Regions from separate parts of the Pseudomonas sp. MYb327 genome, predicted to be linked through region 1. Evidence: riboswitches for the same ligand, from Rfam matches in the RefSeq annotation. Region 1 holds a riboswitch; the other holds the start of a gene.

Region 1 (3,466 bases):
CCGATGGCGCGATAAACCGCTGCGCGCTCGGCTTCGGAAAAGGCGTTGTCGGTCATGGCCCGTTCGCTGGCAAGCCAGCTCCCACAAGGGATTGCATTTCTTCAGGTATTACACCGCCCACTGCGGGAGCTGGCTTGCCAGCGATAGCGGTTTCCAGATCAGGTGCAAAAAGCGCGGCAACCGCAGACGGATTGGACGGAAAATAGAAGTGCACGTACGAAGCCGTCATCCGCCCCTCACGATAAACCGCCTCCGCCCCACGCCCGCCGTTAGGACTCAAGCCCCGAGCAATCGGCACGAGCTCGGTCGTAGTCAGCGAATGATGATAGGTGTGCCCGCGCAACGAACCTTCCGGCAGTTCCACCGCTTGCAGCGCCAATGCAGCCAGACGCTTCTGCATCACCGCATCACCGGCCAGCAAACCGACCAGTTCCGCACGCGTACCTTCAACATCGGTCAACGAATCGAGCAAATAAAGCATGCCGCCACACTCGGCCAGCAACGGCTTGCCGGCAGCATGGTGCGCGCGGATCGCCTCAAGCATCGCCGTGTTTTGCGACAGCGCGACATGGTGCAATTCCGGATAGCCGCCCGGCAGATACAAGCTGTCGGCCTCCGGCAAACCAGCGTCGCGGATCGGCGAGAAGAACGACAGTTCGGCGCCCATCTCCCGCAGCAAATCCAGGCTGGCGCCATAGGTGAAGGCAAACGCTTCGTCACGGGCCACGGCAATGCGCACACCGCTCAGTAGAGGTTCGACGTCGATCACATCCGGCGCGCCGAATTCCACCGCAGGCGGCAGCGCAACCTCGCAACTGCTGGCCAACGCTTCGGCCGCTGCATCGAGACGCACGTCGAGATCATTCAACTCGCTGGCCTGAACCAGTCCGAGATGGCGGCTGGGCAATTCGATTCCGGTTTCCCGGGACAACGCGCCGTACCAGCGCAGTCCTTCGGTCAGACTGCCTTCGAGCAATTGCGCGTGACGCACGGTGCCCACGCGGTTGGCCAACACGCCGGCAAACGGCAAGTCGGACTGATAGCGCGCCAGGCCCAGGGCCAGCGCACCAAAGGTCTGTGCCATGGCGGTGCCGTCGATCACACCGAGCACCGGCACGCCAAAGTGCCGCGCCAGGTCAGCGCTGGACGGCGTGCCGTCGAACAGACCCATGACGCCTTCGATCAGAATCAAGTCAGCTTCAGCGGCGGCTTCCCACAACAGTCGGCGACTTTCCTGCTCGCCGACCATCCACATGTCCAGTTGATACACCGGCGCTCCGCTGGCGCGCTCGAGAATCATCGGGTCGAGAAAGTCCGGGCCGCACTTGAACACGCGAACCTTGCGCCCCTGATTGCGATGCAAACGGGCCAGTGCGGCGGTGACCGTAGTCTTGCCCTGACCAGACGCCGGCGCGGCGATCAATACCGCCGGGCAATGACGAGGTTGATTCACAGCTCCACGCCTTTTTGCGCTTTGATCCCGGCCTGAAAAGCGTGCTTGATCATGCCCATTTCAGTGACGGTGTCGGCCAATTCGATCATTTCCGGCTTGGCGCCACGACCGGTGACCACCACGTGCTGCATCGGCGGTCGCGCCTGCAAATCGCTGAGCACTTGGTCCAGATCCAGATAGCCGTGCTTGAGGGCGATGTTCAATTCGTCCAGTACCACCAGGCCGATGGACGGATCGCGCAGCAATTGCTGTGATACCGCCCACGCCGCTTCGGCGGCGGCGATGTCGCGCTGGCGATCCTGGGTTTCCCAAGTGAAGCCCTCGCCCATCACATGAAAACGCACTTGTTCTGGAAAACGTCGGAAGAACAACTCTTCGCCCGTACTGTTGCGCCCCTTGATGAACTGCACCACGCCGCAGTGCATGCCATGGCCCATTGCGCGGGCGAGCATGCCGAACGCCGAACTGCTCTTGCCTTTGCCGTTGCCGGTCAGCACCAACAACAGGCCGCATTCATTCGGAGAGTTGGCGATGCGTTCGTCGATCACGGCTTTTTTGCGCAGCATGCGCGCCAGGTGACGTTCGTCACGATCAGGGGTATCAGTCATGGGGGAGCTCTCCGTTGAGGCTGGATAACGGCGGGCAGGCACAAGAAAAGACGGCAAGAAGCCTGGCATCGCCCACCGTGATGCCGCTTGGATGGATCAGGCCGGTCTCCGGGCTCATGAGCGGCGTTGGCCTGGCTGCGCGCCTTCCCATGTCAGTCGACACAGTGGCTCAAGGCGCAGCCTTTCACTCATTTACCGTTGCGGGGGCAGCGCCGGGATCATGAGTTTCATCGATTGAAAACGCTCACTCACCGGCTTCCCTGTTTCACTCTGTCGACCCAAGCCACAGAGCACCTGAAACAAGCCGCGAAGGTTAGAGGGTTGGGGGTGGAGCGTCAATTGAAGACGGGACTCGAGAGCGAATAACTGCCGTTGATCAACAAACTGACGGCAATCTTGTGCCACACTCGAAGCAGTGATATCAAAGAGCCATAACCTTAAACATAATAACAAGAGTAAGCCCCATGCAAGGCATGATCATCAGCAATCCGAAGCTGGAATTCCTGCGCCCTGCGCTGGAACGCTGGTTTGACTGTATCGACCGCTACAACGCCGTGCGCGGCGACAATGAAACGCCTTACTGGATGGATGAAAAAGCCAACCTCGGCCTGCTCTCCGCTGCCGCGTGGGCGGCAGAGATGATCACCCTGCAACAATCGCCCACCCGCAAACAGATCGAAGAAGGCGAACGCAACGGCCGCGCCGATCTATTCATCGCCACACCCGACGCCAAGGCCTGGCTTCAAACCACGCAACGCTGGCCACGGGTCAACAGCTTGAACCTGACCCAGGCGTTGCTCGATGTCACCAGCGACGCCAGGAAGATCAGCTACGCCAGCGACCTGAAACTCGGCTGCCTGTTCGTTGCCCCGCAAAAAACCCAGCACGGCGCCACCCCGGAAGAACTTCAAGACATGGTCGATGACCTGCAAAAGGAGCACACCTGCGCCGTGGCCTGGTATTTCCCCTACGCCTACCGCAAATTGCGCAACGAAGGTGGCAACTACCACCCCGGCATTGCCGTACTGTTCAAGGAAGCTCGCGGCTGACGGTTGAACCATCGCGCATCCTCGCTTCTCTATTGATTAGGTCACAGCATTCATAGGGAAGATCAGTATGCGCAAGCCCCAGCTCGTTCTCGTTATCGCGCTCGCCGGAGGGCTCGCCGCTTGCGGTGAAACCTCCAGCCTGCAAGTCTCCGACGGCACCGGCCCGTCGCCCAAGTTGCCAGAACCGAACAAGACACTGGTCCCGACAGTGAACATCGCCGCGGCCATCGGCTGGCCGGAGGGCGCAAAACCCGTCGCCGCTGCCGGCACGCAAGTGGCAGCGTTTGCCGACGGCCTTGATCACCCGCGCTGGCTCTATGTACTGCCCAACGGTGATGTGCTGGTGGCCGAAACCA
Region 2 (3,466 bases), 840 kb from region 1:
GAATCAGCCGTTGACCCTTGACGGTGATCAGTTCCGGGTCGCCGGGACCTGCGCCAATAAAGTAGACGGTCATCGTCGGTTCCTGTGAGAAAAAAGGGGCTGGGCAAGGCTTCAGATGAAGATTGCTCATGATTGAATGCGCGGATTATCGGGGATTTTATGCCGCGCCAGCCAATGCCAGAGTGGCCTGGGCGTATTTTTGTCGCCGGATGAGCAGTTTCGCCGGTGCATTATCAAGCTGTTCAGCCAGGGCCAGCGCGGCACTTTCCGCCACGCCATAGCAGCCCGTGCGCTCGAACGCGATGTCCGAATGATGGCTAAGTTGCGGCTGATAACCGGCTAACTGTGCGCTACTGAAATACATCACTTCCAGACCAAGCTGCTCAGCGAGTTCTATCAGGGCCGGCTCATCACGCTTCAAGTCGATACTCGCCAGGGCCGTGATTTCATGGATGTCTATTTGGTGCGCTTGCAGTGCCTGATCAAGCAACGCTCGTAGCGTGCTGACGGGACAGCCTCGTTGGCAGCCCAGGCCGACCACCAGGGTCGGCGCTGTGCCGGGATCCGTCATGCGTGGTATGGACCATCGCTTTTGCGGCGGAACAACCAGGCGCTGATCAGGCCCAAGGCCAGCCAGAATGCCACGTTGGTCAACTGCGAAGCGATTTTGAACTGCGCTTCAAGGGCTTCCGGGGCGAGCATCGAATGCACCTCCGGTTGCGGCGCGCCAATCACGTGAGGAACGGCGAGGATCGCCACGCCGAAGAGTTTCATCAGCCAGTGGCGGCTGAATACGATCAGTGCAATGCCGACAGCGGTGGAGGAAGCCGTACCGATCCACCAGATTTGTCGCTGTGCCAGATCGGCAGCGGCGGTGCCTGGCAGTTCAGGCGGTAAGCCAAGCGTCGGCGCCAGCACGAAAGTTGCGTAACCGGCCAGGCCCCAGAGCAGGCCTTGAGAAGTTTTGGTTGGCGCGCGCAAGGTGTAGAGACCGGCGAGCATCAGGGCGAAGCCGACAGCCACCACCAGGTTGCCACCGGTGGTCGACAGCACGCGCTGCCAGCCGTCTTCCGGCGCCCAGGCTTCGGCATCGTGGGTGTGAGCCGCGACTCCAGCGGCATGTTCGTGGACTTCAACCGCGGCGGGTTCCGATTTCTCGTAGGTTTCGGCTTGTGAAATCAGCGGAGACACCCAGAGACTTTGCAGCAGGGTGAGCAGCAGGGCGGCCAACAGACCGGTGAAACCTGCAGTTTGCGCAATACGCTTGATCATGTCGGCAGGTCTCAATGGCATGGGAACGCGGCGCTGTGGCGCGTATCGTGGGCAGCGTTGTGGACTGCTTCGATGTGCGAGAAACCGGCAAAATACACCAGGCACGCACCGAGGATCGACGCACAAATGGCGGCGGTCAGGCGTTGAGTGAGGGTAGTGGTGCTGCTGGCGGTGGTGCTGTGGCCGGTGCTGCTGATGATCGACATGGCGCTTCCCTTTGTGCTGTCAGCGGGGGAATAAGAGCGCGAGCAGAACCCGGCACGACCGAGCGCGCAGAGGTTCGAACAGCGCCCGCCCACCGCGGGTTTGTTGATTCAGTGATCGTATTGGTCACTTTGTGTTGCGGGCCGGTCTCCGGGCTCACGAGGGGCGCAGGCGTTAGCCTTGACCTGCAAGCATCACCTTCCCATGCCGCAATGGCACAGTGGATCTGACGCTTCGCTCGCTTACCGTTGCGGGGGCAGCACCGGACTGACATGGCTTTGAGTAAAGCACATGATTCACCGGTTTCCCGTTTCACCCTGTGAAGGGCACCCGTAACAAGGTGCGTAGGAGAGCATGGGCGAGGGGCGGGCGTCAATTGGCAAGGGTTCTCGTTTGCGGCACAGGGGAGGTTGGGCGCCTCACGGACATTGACCCGCCCCAATACGATGCGTAGCCTTGCGCTTTCGAGGTTCTTCGGCGTTTGTCGAAGCTAAGAAGGGAACGCGGTCAATGCCGCGGCTGCCCCCGCAACTGTGAACGGTGATGTTCGCTGCCACGCCACTGCACGCTCAAGCCTTGAGCCCGCGGGAAGGCGCAGCGAACGCCAGTCAAGTGACTGGCACACCGTCAGCCAGGAGACCTGCCTCGATACAGATTCTCACTACAACCGGGCGGGGTGATCCGGTGGCGAACGCTTCTGGCGCGCTTGTGCGTTGCCGGTTCTCGTCCCGAATGCCCGCCACCTTGCCAAAGGGCATCCGATGAAAACACTGGCCAAACTCCCCGTCACCATCGTTACCGGCTTCCTCGGCTCGGGCAAAACCACCTTGCTGCGGCACATGCTCGACAACACCCAGGGCCGTCGAATCGCGGTGATCGTCAACGAGTTCGGCGAGCTGGGCATCGACGGCGAAATCCTCAAGCAGTGCTCCATCGGTTGCACCGAAGAAGAAGCCAACGGCCGCGTCTATGAACTGGCCAACGGCTGCCTGTGCTGCACCGTCCAGGAAGAGTTCTTCCCGGTGATGCGCGAACTGGTGGCCCGTCGTGGCGACCTCGACCACATCCTCATCGAAACTTCCGGCCTGGCCCTGCCAAAACCGCTGGTCCAGGCCTTCCAGTGGCCGGAAATCCGCAGCGCCTGCACCGTTGACGCGGTGATCACCGTGGTCGACAGCCCGGCCGTGGCCGCCGGCACTTTCGCCGCATTCCCGGATCAAGTCGACGCTCAGCGCAAACTCGACCCGAATCTGGATCACGAATCACCGCTGCACGAGCTGTTCGCCGACCAACTGTCCAGCGCCGATTTGGTGATCCTCAACAAGGCCGACCTGATCAGCCCCGAAGACCTGGCCCGTGTACGCCTGGAAGTTGCCGAAGAATTGCCGCCGGCAGTGAAGGTAATCGAAGCCAGCAGCGGTCGCTTGCCACTGGACGTACTGATCGGCCTCGGCGCCGGTTCCGAAGAACACATCGATAGCCGCCACAGCCATCACGATCATCACCACGACGATGACGATCATGATGACCACGATCACGACGCGTTCGATTCCATTTCCATCGAACTGCCGGCATCCGACGAAAGCCTGTTGATGGACGCGCTGACCCAATTGGTGGTCCAGCACGGCATCCTGCGCGTCAAGGGTTTCGCCGCGATCCCGAGCAAGCCGATGCGCCTGCTGATCCAGGGTGTGGGCACGCGTTTCGACAAACACTTCGACCGTCAGTGGGGCGCTGAAGAAGCACGCACGACGCGTCTGGTGTTGATCGGCCAGGCACTGGATGCCGCGTTGCTCGAAGCGCAATTGCGCGCCGCGCTCAGCGTGTAAGTCATGCACCTGCTCAGGACCCAGCCCGGCGGTTTCGTGTCGGATGACAACATTGCCGACCTTGGACAAACCCCCGCCGAGCTGGTGATCCTGTGCAGCGGCGATTCCAGCCTGGCGCTGCTCGCCGAAGCGGCGCAGCAATTGCCCGACGATTACCCGAG

The links. A riboswitch is a leader RNA that binds a small molecule or an ion and turns the genes downstream of it on or off. The one in region 1 is predicted to bind cobalamin.
Region 2: it holds a riboswitch for cobalamin, as region 1 does, so the genes downstream of both, ABVN21_RS07420 (CbtB-domain containing protein) here and cobO (cob(I)yrinic acid a,c-diamide adenosyltransferase) in region 1, are expected to answer to the same signal.

Annotation. Positions count from the first base shown of each region.
Region 1 is NZ_CP159258.1:808,190-811,655, reverse strand. Features, by position in the region: gene bluB (5,6-dimethylbenzimidazole synthase) at 1-56, opposite strand, end outside; gene ABVN21_RS03695 (cobyrinate a,c-diamide synthase) at 53-1,453, opposite strand; gene cobO (cob(I)yrinic acid a,c-diamide adenosyltransferase) at 1,450-2,061, opposite strand; cobalamin riboswitch at 2,143-2,374, opposite strand; gene ABVN21_RS03685 (hypothetical protein) at 2,526-3,110, shown strand; gene ABVN21_RS03680 (sorbosone dehydrogenase family protein) at 3,178-3,466, shown strand, end outside.
Region 2 is NZ_CP159258.1:1,643,308-1,646,773, forward strand. Features, by position in the region: gene cobM (precorrin-4 C(11)-methyltransferase) at 1-73, opposite strand, end outside; gene ABVN21_RS07410 (cobalamin biosynthesis protein) at 158-571, opposite strand; gene ABVN21_RS07415 (CbtA family protein) at 568-1,272, opposite strand; gene ABVN21_RS07420 (CbtB-domain containing protein) at 1,284-1,478, opposite strand; cobalamin riboswitch at 1,600-1,825, opposite strand; cobalamin riboswitch at 1,927-2,139, shown strand; gene cobW (cobalamin biosynthesis protein CobW) at 2,238-3,305, shown strand; gene cobN (cobaltochelatase subunit CobN) at 3,309-3,466, shown strand, end outside.